DNA from 3 places in the Micromonospora sp. NPDC005299 genome. Region 1 is predicted to be linked to each of the others. Evidence: predicted binding sites of a transcription regulator. Region 1 holds the regulator's gene; each other region holds the start of a gene.
The links. Region 1 encodes HrcA, which represses chaperone genes, less so after heat shock. Its sites were predicted from a motif close to GGTTNGCACNCTCNNNNNGAGNGTGCNAACC; they were not measured.
Positions count from the first base shown of each region.

Region 2: the regulator HrcA is predicted to act here: its motif matches at 1,140-1,170, upstream of groL (chaperonin GroEL).
Region 3: the regulator HrcA is predicted to act here: its motif matches at 4,605-4,635, upstream of groES (co-chaperone GroES).

Region 1 covers NZ_JBIAKG010000008.1:69,820-75,615, reverse strand. The annotation lists gene ACFYPD_RS22510 (serine hydrolase domain-containing protein) at 1-363, opposite strand, end outside; gene ACFYPD_RS22505 (histidine triad nucleotide-binding protein) at 385-735, opposite strand; gene ACFYPD_RS22500 (SDR family NAD(P)-dependent oxidoreductase) at 829-1,590, shown strand; gene ACFYPD_RS22495 (16S rRNA (uracil(1498)-N(3))-methyltransferase) at 1,616-2,350, opposite strand; gene dnaJ (molecular chaperone DnaJ) at 2,352-3,494, opposite strand; gene hrcA (heat-inducible transcriptional repressor HrcA) at 3,568-4,590, opposite strand; gene ACFYPD_RS22480 (DUF4870 domain-containing protein) at 4,823-5,470, shown strand; gene hemW (radical SAM family heme chaperone HemW) at 5,510-5,796, opposite strand, start outside.
Region 2 covers NZ_JBIAKG010000001.1:834,926-840,721, reverse strand. The annotation lists gene ACFYPD_RS04085 (hypothetical protein) at 1-1,092, shown strand, start outside; gene groL (chaperonin GroEL) at 1,366-2,988, shown strand; gene ACFYPD_RS04075 (hypothetical protein) at 3,056-3,298, opposite strand; gene ACFYPD_RS04070 (GNAT family N-acetyltransferase) at 3,384-4,313, opposite strand; gene ACFYPD_RS04065 (S8 family serine peptidase) at 4,357-5,796, opposite strand, start outside.
Region 3 covers NZ_JBIAKG010000001.1:496,832-502,627, reverse strand. The annotation lists gene ACFYPD_RS02380 (sugar ABC transporter permease) at 1-473, opposite strand, end outside; gene ACFYPD_RS02375 (ATP-binding cassette domain-containing protein) at 470-1,285, opposite strand; gene ACFYPD_RS02370 (sugar ABC transporter substrate-binding protein) at 1,392-2,492, opposite strand; gene ybaK (Cys-tRNA(Pro) deacylase) at 2,678-3,157, opposite strand; gene ACFYPD_RS02360 (methyltransferase domain-containing protein) at 3,233-4,456, opposite strand; gene groES (co-chaperone GroES) at 4,770-5,084, shown strand; gene groL (chaperonin GroEL) at 5,155-5,796, shown strand, end outside.

The DNA of each region.
Region 1 (5,796 bases):
GCGCAGGCTGTCCCAGACGTCGCCGTGCGGCTCGCGCTGCAGGCCCGCGGTGTGCGACAGCAGCCGGCGTACGGTCAGCTCGCCGTGCGCCGGCAGGTCGAGGTGCCGCCCGATCGGGTCGTCCAGGTCGAGCAGCCCCTCGTCACGGCACTGCATGACCAGCACCGCCGTGAAGGTCTTGGTGACCGAGCCGATCCGGAAGACCGACTCCGGCCCGAGCGGGGTGTCGTTGCCGGTCCCGCCGACCGCGCAGGTCCAGAGCGGCCGGTCGGCCCGGTGCAGGGCGGCCGAGACGGCTGGGATCCGCCCGTGGGCCTGCGCCTGCCGCACCATCCGGCCGAGCCGGTCATGCACCGTGATCATGAGGGCAGTCTAGGCAGCGCGTCAGCGGCAGAGCATCGGGCCGAGCGGCGCGCCGCCCAGCAGGTGCGCGTGCACGTGGAAGACCTCCTGGCCGCCGTACGGGCCGGTGTTGAACATGAGCCGGAAGCCGTCGACCGTCAGCCCCTCCTCCTCGGCCACCACGGCGGCGGTGCCCAGCAGCTCACCGGCCAGCCCCGGGTCGCCCTGGGCCAGGGTGGCCACGTCCGCGTAGTGCTCCTTCGTGATCACCAGCACGTGGGTGGGGGCCTTCGGGTCGATGTCCCGGAAGGCCAGGGTGGTGGCGGTCTCGCGGACGATGGTGGCCGGGATCTCCCCGGCGACGATCCGGCAGAACAGGCAGTCGGTTCCCATCGGGGCAGTGTAAGGAAGGGCCCCCGGTCAACGCCTGCCCCACAGGAAGGGCCCCTTCCTGTGCGCGGGGATCGGTGCGGCAGGATGGCCGGCATGGCGGGACGGGCGGTACTGGTGACGGGGGCCTCGCGCGGCATCGGCCGCGCGGTGGCGCGGGCGTTCGCGGAGGGCGGGGACCGGTTGGCCATCCACCACCGGGACTCCGCGGAACTGGCCGAGGCGCTGCGGGCGGAGCTGCCCGGCGACGGGCACGTGGTGGTGCGCGCCGACCTGGCCGACCCGGACGCCGTACGGGCCATGGTGGACGAGGCGGCGCAGCGCCTGGGCGGCCTCGACGTCCTGGTCAACAACGCCGGCGTCTACGGCCCGCGGGACCTGCCCCACCCGGTCTTCGGCAACAGCTACGCGCAGTGGCAGGAGCAGTGGCGGCTGGTCCTGGAGACCAACCTGACCGGCGCCGCGAACGCCACCTGGTGCGCCGCCCAGCACATGCGCGAGCGGGGCGGCCGGATCGTGAACGTGTCCTCCCGGGGCGCCTTCCGGGGTGAGCCGGAGCAGCCCGCGTACGGGGCGAGCAAGGCGGGGCTGAACGCGCTCGGTCAGTCGTTGGCGCTGGCCCTGGCCCCGTACGGCATCGCGGTGGCGACGGTCGCGCCGGGCTTCGTGGCGACCGACATGACCACCACCCACCTCAGCGGCGAGCGCGGCGCGGCCATTCGCGCCCAGTCCCCGTTCAACCGGGTGGCCCGCCCCGAGGAGATCGCGGCGGCGGTGCACTGGCTGGCCAGCCCCGAGGCCGAGTGGGCCTCCGGCACCATCGTCGACCTCAACGGCGCCTCCTACCTGCGCACCTGACGCCCCCCACCCACCGAGCCGCGAATCACCAGCGGTGGAGGCGGGTGGACAGGACGGTCAGGGCTGCCACGCCGGCCGTCGACGTGCGAAGGACGGTCGGGCCCAGGCGGACCGGGCGGGCGCCGGCCTCGGTGAAGGCGGTCAGCTCGGTGGGGGCGATGCCGCCCTCGGGGCCGACCACCAGGACGATCTCGCCGGTGTCGGGCAGGTCGGCGGTGGTCAGCCGCTCGTCGGCCTCCTCGTGCAGGACGAACGCGGCGGCCGCGCCGGCGATCCGCCGGGCCACCGTGGTGGTGGACTCGTCGGGCGTGCCGGCCACCACCGGCAGCCACGGGCGGCGGGCCTGCTTCGCCGCCTCCCGGGCGGTGGCCGCCCACTTCTCCCGGGCGCGTACGCCCCGGTTCCCGCGCCACTGGGTCACCGAGCGGGACGCCGCCCAGGGAACGATCTCGTCCACGCCGACCTCGGTCATCGCCTGCGCGGCCAGCTCGCCCCGGTCACCCTTGGCGATGCCCTGCACCACGACCAGCCGGGGGACGGACGCGTCGGCGTACCCCCGGGAGGTGACCCGGAGGTCGAGGGTGCCCCGGCCGACGGCGGTGACCACCGCGTCGGCCGTGCCGCCCCGCCCGTCGGCGAGCAGCAGTTCCTCGCCGACGCGCAGCCGCTGCACGGTGGCCGCGTGGTGCCCCTCCGGGCCGTCCAGCGTCAGCGTGTCACCGGTGGGCAGCGCCTCGACCAGGAACAGCGGCGCCGACACCTCAGGCGTGCCCGTTGAAGGCGTCGCGCATCCGGGAGAAGAAGCCGCCCTGCTTGGTCAGCTCGGCGACCTCCTCGCCGCGGGTCTTGGCGAAGTCGCGGAGCATCCGCTCCTGGTCGGCGTCGAGCTTGGTCGGGGTACGCACGTCGAGGTGGACGTAGAGGTCGCCCCGGCCGGTGCCGCGCAGGTGCGGCACGCCCCGGGCGCGCAGCCGCAGCGTGCTGCCCGGCTGGGTGCCCGGCTTGACGTCGAGCGTCTCCTCGCTGTCGAGGGTCTTGATGGTCAGCCGGGTGCCGAGCGCGGCGGCCGTCATCGGCACGGTGACCCGGCAGTGCAGGTCGTCGCCCTTGCGGGAGTAGACGTCGTGCGGCCGCTCGTGGATCTCCACGTAGAGGTCGCCGGCGGTGCCACCGCCCGGACCGACCTCGCCCTGCTGGGCCAGCCGGATCCGCATGCCGTCCTCGACGCCCGCCGGGATCTTGACGGTGAGCGAACGCCGGGTGCGCACCCGGCCGTCGCCCGCGCAGGTCGGGCAGGGGTGCGGGATGGTGGTGCCGTAGCCCTGGCAGACCGTGCACGGCCGGGCGGAGACCACCTGGCCGAGGAAGGTCCGCTGCACCGACTGCACCTCGCCCCGGCCGCCGCACGCCTCGCAGGTGGCCAGGTGGGTGCCGGCCGCGGTGCCCGCACCGGAGCAGGTGGTGCAGAGCACGGCGGTGTCGACGGTGATCGGCGCCTCGACGCCGAACGCCGTCTCGTTCAGGTCCAGCTCCAGCCGCAGGATTGCGTCGGCGCCCGGCCGGGTACGCGGCCGCGGGCCCCGGCTGCCGCCCGCGGCGCCGCCGAAGAAGGCGTCCATGATGTCCTGGAAGCCGACGAACGGGCCGGCGCCGCCCGGACCACCCGGACCCGCGCCCCCGCCGCCCGGGGCGAGCGGGTCACCGCCGAGGTCGACGATCTGCCGTTTCCGATCGTCCGAGAGGACCTCGTACGCGGCGTTGATGTCCTTGAACTTCTCCTGTGCCTCCGGGTCCGGATTGACGTCCGGGTGGAACTGCCGCGCCAGCTTGCGGTAGGCGCGCTTGATCTCGTCGTCGGAGGCGTCCCGGCTCACGCCGAGAATGCCGTAGTAGTCCCTGGCCACTGCGTTCGATGTCCTCATGTTCGTCTCGCGTTGCGCCGGTCGTCGGCCGGAGCCGGCCGTCGGCCCTGACTGGTCAGTTCTGGGCCAGCAGTTCGCCCACGTAGCGTGCCACGGCCCTCACCGTGGCGATGGTGCCGGGGTAGTCCATCCGGGTCGGGCCGAGCACGCCGAGACCGCCCACGATCGTGCTGCCTGGGCCGTACCCGGTGCTGACCACCGAGGCGGCGCGCAGGTTGTCGATCTCGTTCTCGTCGCCGATGAGCACCCGGGTGGTGCTCGGCTCGGCCTCCCCGATCAGCTTGAGCAGCACGACCTCCTCCTCGAGCGCCTCGAGGATCGGTCGCAGCGAACCCTGGAAGTCGAGCAGGCCGCCCCGGGTCAGGTTGGCCGTGCCGGCCAGCGCGAGGCGCTCCTCGTGCCGTTCGACCAGGGTCTCCAGCAGCACGCTGGAGAGCGTGGCCATGGCCGGGCGCAGCTGCGGGGTGGACTCGTCGACCAGGGCCTGCACCAGCGGCGGGGTGTCGGAGAGCCGACTGCCGACCAGCTTCTCGTTGACCAGCCGGCGCAGGTCGGTCACCTCGTCGGCGGCGACCGGCCCGGGCAGCTCGACCAGCCGCTGCTCGACCCGGCCGGTGTCGGCGATCATGACGACCATCAGCCGGGTGGTGGAGATCGGCACCAGCTCCAGGTGGCGCACCTTGGAGCGGGCCAGGCTCGGGTACTGCACCACGGCGACCTGCCGGGTGAGCTGGGCCAGCAGCCGGACGGTGCGGTGCACCACGTCGTCCAGGTCGACCGCGCCGACCAGGAAGCGCTCGATCGCCCGGCGCTCGGCCGGGCTGAGCGGCTTGACCCGGGAGAGCCGGTCGACGAAGAGCCGGTAGCCGCGGTCGGTGGGCACCCGGCCGGCGCTGGTGTGCGGCTGCCGGATGTAGCCCTCCTCCTCCAGCACCGCCATGTCGTTGCGGACGGTCGCCGGGGAGACGCCGAGCTGGTGGCGCTCGACCAGGGCCTTGCTGCCGACCGGCTCCTGCGTGGCGACGTAGTCCTCGACGATCGCGCGCAGCACGGCGAGCTTGCGGTCGTCGAGACCCATCTCCCCCACCTCCTGACGCACCTCGTCCGCCCCGGCGCGCGGCGTCCGCCGGGCGTCTGGCACTCGACTGTAGCGAGTGCCAGTCTACGTCGGTCGACCCGCCGACGCGATGATCAGCGACGCACCTCGGGTGCGGCCCGCCGCACATCCGACCCACCAGGGCCGAACAGCCGGACATCCCGGTCGATCTCGCTCTGGTGCGCCCTTGCCCCCGGGACCTACCGTGACGTCCATGACTGAACCGCCTCGCCCTCCCGGAGCGGGGGACTCCGGCGCACCGCCGCCGGAGCCGACCCCGCCGTCGGCACCGTACGGCTCGCCGTCGGCCGGCGAACCACCCACCGCACCACTGTCCGGGGCGCCCGCAGGGGGCGGCTATCCCCCGCCCGGTGGCTATCCCCCGCCTCCCGGCGGCCAGCCGCCGTCGGGCGGCTACCCACCCCCGGGCGGCTATCCCCCGCCGGGCGGCTACCCCCCGCCGGGCGGCGGCTACCCGGGCGGCGGCGCGTACGGGCCGCCCACGGGCTACGCCAACAACGATGAGAAGACCTGGGCCCTGGTCGCGCACTTCGGCGGCGCCCTCGGCGTCATCGTCGGCGGTGGCCTGCTCGGCTGGGTCGCCCCGCTCATCTCCCTGATGACCCGGGGGCAGCAGTCGCCGACCGTCCGGGCCCACGCCGTCGCGGCGTTGAACTTCCAGATCACCTGGGCGATCGCCGGCCTGCTGGGCTGGGTGCTCACCCTGGTCACCTGCGGGATCCTGTTCTTCGTCCCGATGCTGGTCTGGCTCGTGCCGCTGATCTTCGGGATCATCGGCGGGGTCAAGGCCAACGACGGGATGCTCTACCGCTACCCGATGAGCTACAGCTTTACCAAGTGACCCGGCCGGTCGGCCGATCTCTCGGCCGACCGGCACCGGTCAGGGCAGCAGGTCGCGGACGACCGCGTCGGCGAGCAGCCGGCCGCGCAGGGTGAGCACCGCCCGCCCGGCGGCGTACGCGTCGGCGTCCAGCAGGCCGTCGGCCCGGGCCCGCTCGGCGCCCGCCCGGCCGGCCTCGTCGAGCCCGGACAGGGGCAGGCCGTCGGCGAGCCGCAGCCGCAGCATCACGTCCTCCATGTGCGCCTCGTCCGGCGTGAGCAGCTCCCGGGCCAGGCCGGGCGACTCCCCGGCGGCCAGCCGCTGGGCGTACGCGGTCGGGTGCTTGA
Region 2 (5,796 bases), on a different contig from region 1:
ACCGATCCCGCCGCGCCCGCCCAGCCCGCCTCACCGGCCAGCCCCGGCGGGTTCGCCGTTCCGGGGCAGCCGGGGCCCGAGGCGTGGGGCGGCTTCGCCGGCCAGCCCGGAGCCGGCGGCCAGCCCTGGGGCCCGTACCCGGCCGGGCCGCCGCAGGGTTGGGCCTGGCCGGCCGGTGGCGCTCCGCTGCCCCGTGCGGCCCACCCCGGCTATCCGCTGCCCGGCCTGCCGTACGGCTGGCACCCGGGTCTCGACCCGCAGGACCCGCTGGTCACCCCGCCGCACGCGGGCGTGGGCGGCTGGCTCAGCCGGTGTGGGGGCGCGCTGCGGCGCGGCTGGCGGCAGCTCCTGCCGATCATGCTGCTCACCCAGACGGTCCCGGCGGCGGTGATCGCGGTCCTCTCCCTCGCCTTCGCTCCGACCGACCAGCCGGTCACCGGCCCGGACGGCGCCCCGGTGCTGCCCAGCGGCTACTTCGAGCACATTTTCGCCTTCTACGGCGTGGTGCTCCTCGCCGCCCTGATCTTCGGCCCGCTGCAGAGCGCCGGCTGGGCCGCCGGCACCTGGGTGGTCGCCCGTCAGGCGGCCGGTGAGCCGGTCGGGGTCGGGGCGGCGCTCCGCTACGGCCTGCGCCGCGCCCTCGGCCTCTGGGGCTGGACCATCGTGGCCTCGCTGCTGATCACGGTCGGCGCCTGCTTCTGCCTGCTGCCCGGCCTCTACGCCGCCTTCGCGTTCGCCCTTTTCGGCCCGATCTACCTGTTCGAGCGGCAGGAGCCGATCGGCCGCGCCTGGCGGATGTTCCACCAGCGGTTCGGCATGGTGCTGGGCCGGGTGGCGCTGGTCATCTGCGCGCTGATCGCCGCCGCGGTGCTGGACGGGGCGCTCGGGCTGGTCAACCAGCTCGTCTTCGGGGTGGACCCGATGGCCGCACCGGGCACCGCCGCCGGCGCCGTGGCGCTGGCCGTGGTGGGCGCGGTGCTGGCCACCCCGGCCTACCTGGCGCAGCTCGTCGGGCTGGTCGCCGCGTACGCCGAGCAGCGGGCGCAGGAAGGCCCGGTGAACTCGGCCCGGCTGGCCGCGGAACTCGGCTGAGCGGGGGCAGCGTGCTTGCACTCGGCTAGGGAGAGTGCTAAACAAGTCATTGGCACTCGCGTACGGTGAGTGCCAATGGTCGGGGCGGTAGGGCCACGGCCGCGCCGGTGCCGAAATGGTGCCGGAGCGGCACGGGGCCGGTCGTCGCGGGCTGTCCGGCCCGACCGAGGAGACGTCGTCGTCGCCAGGTGGCGACGTCCCAAGGTGCGTACACCAGACGGCCCATCCGGGAACCCTCGGGTGGCCCGTGAGTGTCCAGGAGGACAACGCCGTATGGCCAAGATGATCGCGTTCGACGAAGAGGCGCGCCGCGGCCTCGAGCGGGGCATGAACCAGCTCGCCGACGCCGTGAAGGTGACGCTCGGCCCCAAGGGCCGCAACGTCGTGCTCGAGAAGAAGTGGGGTGCCCCCACCATCACCAACGATGGTGTGAGCATCGCCAAGGAGATCGAGCTCGAGGACCCCTACGAGAAGATCGGCGCCGAGCTGGTCAAGGAGGTCGCGAAGAAGACCGACGACGTGGCCGGTGACGGCACGACGACGGCGACCGTCCTGGCCCAGGCCCTGGTCCGTGAGGGCCTGCGCAACGTGGCCGCCGGCGCCAACCCGATGGCCCTGAAGCGGGGCATCGAGGCCGCCGTGGCCAACGTCTCGGAGGAGCTGCTGAAGCTCGCCAAGGACGTGGAGACCAAGGAGCAGATCGCCTCCACCGCCTCCATCTCCGCCGCTGACCCCAGCGTCGGTGAGATCATCGCCGAGGCGATGGACAAGGTCGGCAAGGAAGGCGTCATCACCGTCGAGGAGAGCAACACCTTCGGCCTCGAGCTCGAGCTCACCGAGGGCATGCGCTTCGACAAGGGCTACATCTCCGCCTACTTCATGACCGACCCGGAGCGTATGGAGGCCGTCTTCGACGACCCGTACCTCCTGATCGTCAACAGCAAGATCTCGTCGGTGAAGGACCTGCTCCCGATCCTCGAGAAGGTCATGCAGTCGGGCAAGCCGCTGCTGATCATCTCCGAGGACATCGAGGGCGAGGCCCTGGCGACCCTGGTGGTCAACAAGGTCCGCGGCACCTTCAAGTCGGTCGCCGTCAAGGCGCCGGGCTTCGGTGACCGCCGCAAGGCCATGCTGGCCGACATCGCCATCCTCACCGGTGGTCAGGTCATCAGCGAGGAGGTCGGCCTCAAGCTCGACGCCGTCAGCCTCGACATGCTGGGCCGCGCCCGCAAGGTCGTGGTGACCAAGGACGAGACCACCATCGTCGACGGTGCCGGCGACGCCGACCAGATCCAGGGCCGGGTCAACCAGATCCGGGCCGAGATCGAGAAGAGCGACTCCGACTACGACCGCGAGAAGCTGCAGGAGCGTCTGGCCAAGCTGGCCGGCGGTGTTGCGGTGATCAAGGTCGGCGCGGCCACCGAGGTCGAGCTGAAGGAGCGCAAGCACCGCATCGAGGACGCCGTTCGCAACGCGAAGGCCGCCGTCGAGGAGGGCATCGTCCCGGGTGGTGGCGTCGCGCTGGTGCAGGCCGGCAAGACCGCCTTCGACAAGCTGGACCTGGCCGGCGACGAGGCGACCGGCGCGCAGATCGTCAAGATCGCGCTGGACGCCCCGCTGCGGCAGATCGCCGTCAACGCCGGCCTCGAGGGTGGCGTCGTCGTCGAGCGCGTCCGCAACCTCGACCCGGGTCACGGCCTCAACGCCGCGACCGGCGAGTACGTGGACCTGCTGGCCGCGGGCATCATCGACCCGGCCAAGGTGACGCGTTCCGCGCTGCAGAACGCCGCCTCGATCGCCGCGCTGTTCCTCACCACCGAGGCCGTCGTGGCGGACAAGCCGGAGAAGACCCCGGCCGCCCCGGCTGGCCCGGGTGGCGGGGAGATGGACTTCTGAGTCCAGCTCCATCAGCACGCCGAAAGGGGGCGGGCCGCGTCAGCGGTCCGCCCCCTTTCCGTATGTCTCAGGTCGGCAGTCGACGTTGGTTGCGTCGCTTGTGCGTCCGGTCGTAGGGCGGCGTGAGCCGGATCGGTTCGTCCACCGGTTGCATCGGTTCCTCGGCGGATGGTCCGTCGGCCCCGGTCATCTCCGCGAGCTGTTCGGCGTCGCCGAAGTCGAGCCGGTCGAACGGCAGTTGGCCGGGAAGCTCGCCGACCGGTCGCCAGCTCGCCGGCTGGTCGTCGGTCCGTTCGTCGTCCGTGGTCATGCCCGCCTCCTCTAATTCCCGACCGTAGGGGCCGGTCGATGGCCGAGGAGGCCGAACGGCGTTATTGCCGTCTATGTAACTTTAGTTACTTCTGTCCGTTCAATGCCTTCCGGTACAGGAAGAACACCCGCTCGATCCGTGCGCCCGCCGCCCCCGAGTAGAACGGCACCGGGCCCACCCAGCCGATCTGCGCCGCCTCGAATCCGGCCGCCGCCTGGTCGCGCAGGCAGCGCCGGAGCAGCACCCCGCCGATCCCCGAACCCTCGGCCGCCGGCGCGGTCCCCATCGGCCCGAACCAGCTCGGCCGCGACGACCCGTACGCGGCGAAGCCGAGAATCTCACCGTCCCGCTCGGCCAGGTGCGCGCCCGCGTCCGATCGCCCGACCGAGCCGGCCAGCTCACCGTCCCAGGCGCCGCCGAAGGTGGCCCGGGCGAACTCGGCCAGCGCCGGCAGGTCGGCCGGCTCGGCCCGACGTACCGTCACGCCCCGCCCGGCCAGCCGCCGCTCGGAGGCCTCGGTGGAGCGCAGCGCCGCCGAGCCCTCGGTCAGGTCGGCGGTCATGTTCCAGGCCGTCCGGTCCTGCCGGTAGCCGAGTCGCAGCGCGGCGCAGACCGCCGGGGTGTAGCGCACGTCGATGCCCGGCCACGCGTAGTGCGGCGGGTTCCCGGCCAGCAGCAGCTCGGCCGCGCCGAGCCCGGCGAGCCGGACCTCCGCCTCGGCCAGCAGCGACCCGCCGACCCCCTGGCGGCGCTCCTCCGGCGCCACCGCCACCAGGTCGACGTGACCGAGCCGCGGATCCCGCGCGGACAGCGAGCCGACCAGCACCCCGACCAGCGCGCCGCCGCGGACCGCGCCGAGCCGCAGCACCGGCCGGTCGGCCGCCGCGCGGTCGGCGAGGGTGGCCACGATCGCCGGCGCCTCGGCGGCGTCCTCCGGCAGGTCCAGGGCGCGCCGGCAGAGGTCGATGACCTCGGGCAGGCGGTCCGGGCCCAGCTCGATGATCTCCACGTCCATGGACGCCGACCCTAAGTCATCCGCCGGGCAATGGACAGGGTTGTTAACCGAGGCCGGCCGCCCGCGCGGCGCGGACCGCCCCGTACGCGTCGACCAGGCCGGCGCCGACCAGGTTCCGGACGCCGCCGCAGGGCGCGTCGGTGGGCACCCCGGCCGGGGTGGCCGTCTCGGCCAGGATGCGCCGGGTCCGGTCCAGGTCGCCGACCAGCGCCGGGTTGGCCGACCACATCAGCGCCACCACGCCGGCCACCTGCGGGGTCGCCATCGAGGTGCCGTCCAGGGTGGCGTAACCGCCCCCGGGGTACGCCGACGGCACCCCGGCGCCGGGCGCCACGAGGTCCGGCTTGGCAGCGCCCCCGGCCGCCGGCCCCCGGCTGGAGAACTGGGTGAGCCGGCGGGCCCGGTCGACCGCACCGACCGTGAGCACGTCCGGGTACGGCGCCGGCGGGTCGGCGATGGAGCCGCAGTACGGGCCGGTGTTGCCGGCGGCGGCCACCACCAGGATGCCGGCCGCGGCCAGCGCGGCGGTCGCCGGGCGCAGCGCCCCCGGGTCGCAGCCCTCGACCGGCGGGCAGCCCCACGAGTTGGTCAGCACGTCCGGCGCCCGCTGGGGCCGCCCGTCGGTGAGCGGATCCCCGCCGGGCGGGAACGGGGCCAGCATGAACTGGAGGCAGTCCAGGTAGCGCGCCGGGCTGCCCAGGTTGCGGTCGAGGTTGACGCAGCCGACCCAGCTCGCGCCGGGAGCCACCCCGATCCCGTTCCGGCCCACCGCGCTGCCCACCGTGTGCGTGCCGTGGCCGCCCCGGTCGGCCGGCGTCGAGCGGTGCTCCCAGGGGTCGTACCAGGAGTCGTCGCCGCCCCGGAAGCCGGCGGCCAGGGCCGGGTGTCGGCCGTCCACTCCGGAGTCCGAGCTGCCCACCACCACGCCGGCCCCGGTCACGCCCAGCTCCGACCAGACCCGATCCGCGCCGACCAGCGAGACGTTCCAGGTCGGGCCGGTCGGCGCCGGCACGTCGCCGCGGGTCGGGGGCGCCGCCGCGGGCAGCGGGCGCAGCCGCTGGCTGACCAGCACCCGGGCCACCTCCGGTCGACCGGCCAACCAGGCCCGGACCGCCGGCCCGCCGTCCGTCTCGATGGCGTTGACCAGGTAGTACGGCGTCGGGTGCAGGCGCAGCCGCTTCAGCTCGCGGCGCAGGTCGCCCTGGCTGCGCTCGGCCGTGGCCACCAGCCGCCGGTAGACCTCGGCCGCCCGGGCGTCCCGTCCGGCCCGACCGGGCGCCCCTGCCGGGATGCCGGTCAGGTCGGCCTGCTCGCGGAGCACCACGAGCAGCCGTTCCCCGTGCAGGCCGGGCTGGCCGGGGACGGCGTAGACCACGACGACGGCGGCGAGCAGGGCCGCGGCGGCCAGCCCGGCCAGGCCGCGCCGGGGCGCGCGGGCGCGGGGCCGGGCGAGCAGGACGCCGTACCCGACGGCGAGCAGGAC
Region 3 (5,796 bases), on a different contig from region 1:
TGGAAGGCGAGGAAGCCGGCCAGGGTCACCACGAAGGAGGGGATGCCGACCTTCGCCACCAGCAGGCCGAGCCCGGTGCCGATCACCAGGCCGGTGCCGACGGCGGCGAGCACCGCGACGTACCACGGGTAGCCGAGTTCGGTGACCACGTTGGCCAGGATGGCGGCGCAGACGCCGCTGGCGAAGCCGGCGGAGAGGTCGATCTCGCCGAGCAGCAGGACGAAGACCAGCCCCATCGCGATCAGGGTGACCGCGGCCCCCTGGGTGAACAGGTTGGCGAAGTTGCCGGCCGTGAAGAACGACGGGCGGGCGATCGAGAAGCCGACGGCGAGCGCGAGGAGCATGAACACCGCGGGCAGCGCGCCGATGTCGCCGCCGCGTACCCGGCGCCAGTAGTTGCTGAGGTGGGTGCCGACGGTGGGCGTCGGCGCGACCGCGCCGGGGCCCTCCTTCTGGACGGCGGTGGTGGTCATCGGACGGCTCCTGGAGTCGTGTCGGCGGGCGCGGCGCCGGTGCCGTTGCTGCCCTGGTCGGCGAGGCCGAGGTTGCCGGAGCGACCGGCGGTGATCAGCTCGACCACCTGGGAGTGCGTGATGTCGGTGGTCTTCACCTGGGCGACCATCTGGCCGAGGTAGAGCGCGGCGATGCGGTCGGAGACCGCGAAGACGTCGTTCATGTTGTGCGAGATGAGCACCACGGCCAGGCCGTTGTCGGCGAGCCGGCGGACCAGCTCCAGCACCTGGGCGGTCTGCGCGACGCCGAGGGCGGCGGTCGGCTCGTCCAGGATGACCAGCCTGCTGTTCCAGAGCACCGCCTTGGCGATGGCCACGGTCTGCCGCTGGCCGCCGGAGAGGCTGGACACGTGCTGGCGCAGCGACTTGACGGTCCGCACGCTCAGCCCGGCCAGGGTCTCGGCGGCCATCTGCTCCATGGTCGGCTCGTCGAGCACGATGCCGCTGCGCTTCTCCCGGCCGAGGAACATGTTCTGCACGATGTCGAGGTTGTCGCAGAGCGCGAGGTCCTGGTAGACGACCTCGATGCCCAGCGCGGCCGCGTCGCGCGGGCTGTTGATGCTCACCGGCCGGCCGTCGAAGCGGAACTCACCGCCGTCGGTGGGATGGATGCCGCTGATGCACTTGACCAGGGTCGACTTGCCGGCGCCGTTGTCGCCGACCAGCGCGGTCACCTCGCCGGGGTACGCGGCGAAGGCCACGTCCCGCAGCACCTGGACGGGACCGAAGCTCTTGTCGATCCCGCGTAGCTCCAGCAGGGGGGTTGCGGACACGGGGTTCTCCTTCGGAAACGGAGGGAAGGTCTCGGATCCCGTCCAGCGTGGGCGCCGCCCGGCACGGGTGTCCGTGCCGGGCGGCGCCGCCTGGTTGCGGGGTGGGTCAGCTGATGCCGGCGTCGGCGCAGAGCTTGGCGAAGGCGCCGGTGCAGAGCTCGTCCTTGGTGACGTAGCCGTCCGTCACGACGTCCTTCACGTTGTCCTTGTAGATCGCCTTCGGCTCCAGCAGCACGGCCGGGACGTCCCGTCCGCCCTCCGGGTCCTTGACCGTCTGACCGGTGTCCTTCTTCTCGCCCTTGGCCAGCCCGATGGCCAGCTCGGCGGCGGCGTCCGCCTCCTTCTTGACCGCCTTGTAGACCGTCATGCACTGGTCGCCGACGAGGATGTTCTGCAGGCCCTCCTTGGTGGCGTCCTGACCGGTCACCGGGACCTTGCCGTTGAGCTTGTTCTTCTTCAGCACCGAGATGGCCGCGTTGCCGAGGCCGTCGTTGGCGGCCAGCACCCCGTCGATCTTGCCGCCGGCCTTGGTGAGCTGCTGCTCGAAGATCGTGGCGGCCTGCGCGTTGTCCCAGGCCGGCACGGAGTCGTCGGCGACCTTGGTGTACTCCTTCGCGTCGAACTTCGGCTTGAGCACCGAGTCGTACCCGTTCTTGAACAGGGTCGCGTTGTTGTCGGTCGGCGAGCCGTTGAGGTAGGCGATCGAGGGGTTCTTGGCGCCCTTGTCGGTCAGGCACTTGCTCAGGCCCTCGCCCTGGAGCTTGCCGACCGCCTCGTTGTCGAAGCTGACGTAGTACTGGGCGCTGCCGCCCAGGGTCAGCCGGTCGTAGTCGATGGTGGCCACGCCCTGCGACTTGGCCTTGTCGAGCACGGCCTTGCCGGTGCCGGAGTCCAGGTTGACGATCATCAGCACGTTGACGCCGTTGGTGATCATCTGGTCGGCGATGGTCTGGAAGGCGTTCTTGTCGTTCTGGGCGTTCTGGATGTCCGAGTCGACGCCGGCCGCGTCGAAGGCCGCCTTGAGGAACTTGCGGTCCGCGCCCTCCCAGCGGGCGGAGGACTTGCTGTCGGGGAGGATCACGCCGACCTTCGGCTTCTTGTCGGTCGAGCCGCCGGCCTGGTCGGAACCGCCGTTGTCACCGCAGGCGGCCATGCTGCCGGTCGCCAGAAGACCGACGGCCGCGAAGGTGAGGAAGCCCTTGCGCATATGCATGGGTCCTTTCGGGGGTTGGGGGAGTTGTTGTCGGTGTTTTGTTGTGCCCGGCAACGTATTCCTCCCGTCCCGAGCCGCGCAAGAGAGCCGAGGTCAGAAGTTTGTTGGCGGCAGTAACAATTCAGCAACGCAACTGACACCCCTCGGTCACCGCAGGGAGAGCGCTTCCCGGGGCGGCCTCAGCGGGTGGCGATCGGCGCGGTGACGGCCCCGGTCAGCGCGACCAGGTCGGTTGGGGTGAGCTGCAGTTGCAGGCCGCGGCGCCCCGCCGAGACGTAGACCGTCGGATGCTCCAGCGCGGAGGCGTCGACGATCGTGGGCAACCGCTTGCGCTGACCGAGCGGGCTGATCCCGCCGCGGACGTACCCGGTCGCGCGCTCGGCCACCGTCCGGTCCGCCATGGCCGCCCGCTTCCCGCCGGCCGCGGCGGCGAGGGCCTTGAGGTCCAGCTCGCCGGTGACCGGCACGACCGCCACGGTCAGCCCGCCGTCGACCTCGGTGACCAGCGACTTGAACACCCGGGCCGGGGGCACCCCGAGGGCCGCCGCGACCAGGGCGCCGTAATTCGGCGCGTCCGGCGAGACGTCGTACGGGTGGGTGCTGTGCGCGATCTTCCGCTTGGTCAGCAGTGCCGTCGCCGGAGTGCCCTGTCCCGCCATGAGCGACAAGCTAACCCGGCCCCCGCCCGGCGGGCGAGCAGAAACCGCCAGGCGGGAAGCGGCCGACCGGTCGGCTCAGGCGGCCGCCGGACGGCAGATCAGCACGGTCGGCGCGCCGGCCACCCGGGTCAGCACCAGGCTGGCCGCCCCGTCGCCGGCCAGCTTCAGGTCCCGGCGCAGTTTCTCCGGCTCCAGCGCCGAGCCGCGCTTGAGGATCTCCACCCGGCCGATCCGGCGCTCCCGCAGCAGGGCGCGCAGCCGCTTCAGCGAGAACGGCAGGATGTCGGTGATCTCCAGGCAGCGGGCGAACGGGGTCGGCCGGGCCTCGTCGCCGTACAGGTAGGCGATGGTCGGGTCGGCCAGCGTCGCGTCGAGGTTGTCGGCCAGTTCGGCGACCAGGTGCGCGCGCACCACCGCCGGGTCCGGGTCGTACAGGAATCGGCGGGGTCGGCCCACCGGCGCCTCGGCGTCGCCGCTGCCGGTGAGCTGATAACAGGGAACCCCTGCTCCGGAGGCGTGAAGAAGAGGCCCTTCCTTCTCCCGGAGCACGGTGGCGCGGCGGGGCGCCTCGGCCAGTGGGCCGCACCAGAGGGTCGCCTCGACCAGGTCGCCGTCCACGCTCACCCACTCCGCCTCGGCGCCCGCCGGGATCAGCGCGTGGTCCAGCCCCGGGGCCACCTTCACCACCGTGCGCGGCACCCGTTCGGCCAGCCCCGTGACGAAGTCCCAGGGCGGCGAGTAGGCGTTCGGGTCGAAGATCCGCCGGCCGGTGCCGGCCTTCCGGCGGGCCGGGTCGCAGAAGACCCCGTCGACCCGGGTCACGTCGAACGCCGTGGCGTCCCCACACTCCACGGTGAACAGGTCGGCCAGCCCGGCCGCCTCGGCGTTCGCGGCGGCCATCGCGGCGGTCACCGGGTCCGCCTCCACCCCGTACACCCGGATGCCGGCGCGGGCCGCGGCCAGCGCGTCCGCCCCCAGGCCGCAACCCAGGTCGGCGAGCGTCGCCACGCCCGCGGCGCGCAGGCGTTCCGCCCGGCGCCGCGCCACGACCCCCCGCGTGGCCTGCTCCAGCCCCGCCCGGGTGAGGAACATGCCGGACGCCGCCGGGCCGAACTTGCCGCCCGCGCGCCGGCGCAGCTCCGCCTGGGTCAACGCCGCCGCGGCGAGCCCGGCCGGCACCCCGGCGGAGCGGAGCGCCGCCGCCGCCGTCAGCGGGTCGCCGCCGGCCACCCGCGCCGCCGCGTCGAGCGCGGCCGCCCCCTCGGGGGTACGCAGGGCGGCGAACTGGTCCAGGTCCACCCGGGCATTCTCCCGGCCACCTCCCGGGCGGCCGGCCCGGACCCCTGATGCACGTCATGATCGACCCCGGCGTGCCCGAATCAGGGCGACACGAGCTGCGGCGCGTTGGCACTCTCCTTGACGGAGTGCTAGCCGAGGAATAACCTGCGATTAGCACTCTCACCCTGAGGGTGCCAACGCCCGGGCCCTGGTGTCCGGGGGTTGAGCGCCAGGCGGACCGGCACCCGCGACGACGGCCCCGCCCGGTGGCATGTGGCAGATTGACGCTGGTCGGCGTGCCGACCGGCAACGACACCAAGTACCCCAGGAGGGTATGCCCGTGACTACCGCGACCAAGGTTGCGATCAAGCCGCTCGAGGACCGCATCGTGGTCCAGGCGAACGAGGCCGAGACCACCACCGCCTCGGGCATCGTGATCCCCGACACCGCCAAGGAGAAGCCGCAGGAGGGCACCGTCCTCGCTGTCGGCCCGGGCCGGATCGACGACAAGGGCAACCGCGTGCCGATCGACGTCAAGGTCGGCGACACCGTCCTCTACTCGAAGTACGGCGGCACCGAGGTCAAGTACGCCGGCGAGGAGTACCTGGTGCTCTCCGCCCGCGACGTCCTCGCGGTCATCGAGAAGTAAGCAACCGATCAGTGTCGTTGCCCCGGTCCGGCTCGCCGGGCCGGGGCAACGTCGCTTCGAAGGGATACAGATGGCGAAGATCCTGAGCTTCTCGGACGACGCCCGGCACCTGCTGGAGCACGGTGTCAACGCCCTCGCGGACGCGGTCAAGGTCACTCTCGGCCCGCGCGGGCGCAACGTCGTCCTGGACAAGAAGTTTGGTGCGCCCACGATCACCAACGACGGCGTGACCATCGCCAAGGAGATCGAGCTCACCAACCCGTACGAGAACCTCGGCGCGCAGCTGGTCAAGGAGGTGGCGACCAAGACCAACGACGTCGCCGGCGACGGGACCACCACCGCGACCGTGCTGGCCCAGGCCATGGTCCGCGAGGGCCTGCGCAACGTGACCGCCGGAACCAACCCGGCCGGCCTCAAGCGGGGCATCGACGCGGCGGCCGCCAAGGTCTCCGAGGCGCTGCTCGGCCGGGCCGTCGAGGTGGCCGACAAGGAGTCGATCGCGCACGTCGCGACGATCTCCGCGCAGGACGCCACCATCGGCGAGCTGATCGCCGAGGCGATGGAGCGGGTCGGCCGCGACGGTGTCATCACCGTCGAGGAGGGCTCCGCCCTCACCACCGAGCTGGAGGTGACCGAGGGTCTCCAGTTCGACAAGGGCTTCATCTCGCCGAACTTCGTCACCGACGTGGAGGGGCAGGAGGCGGTCCTGGAG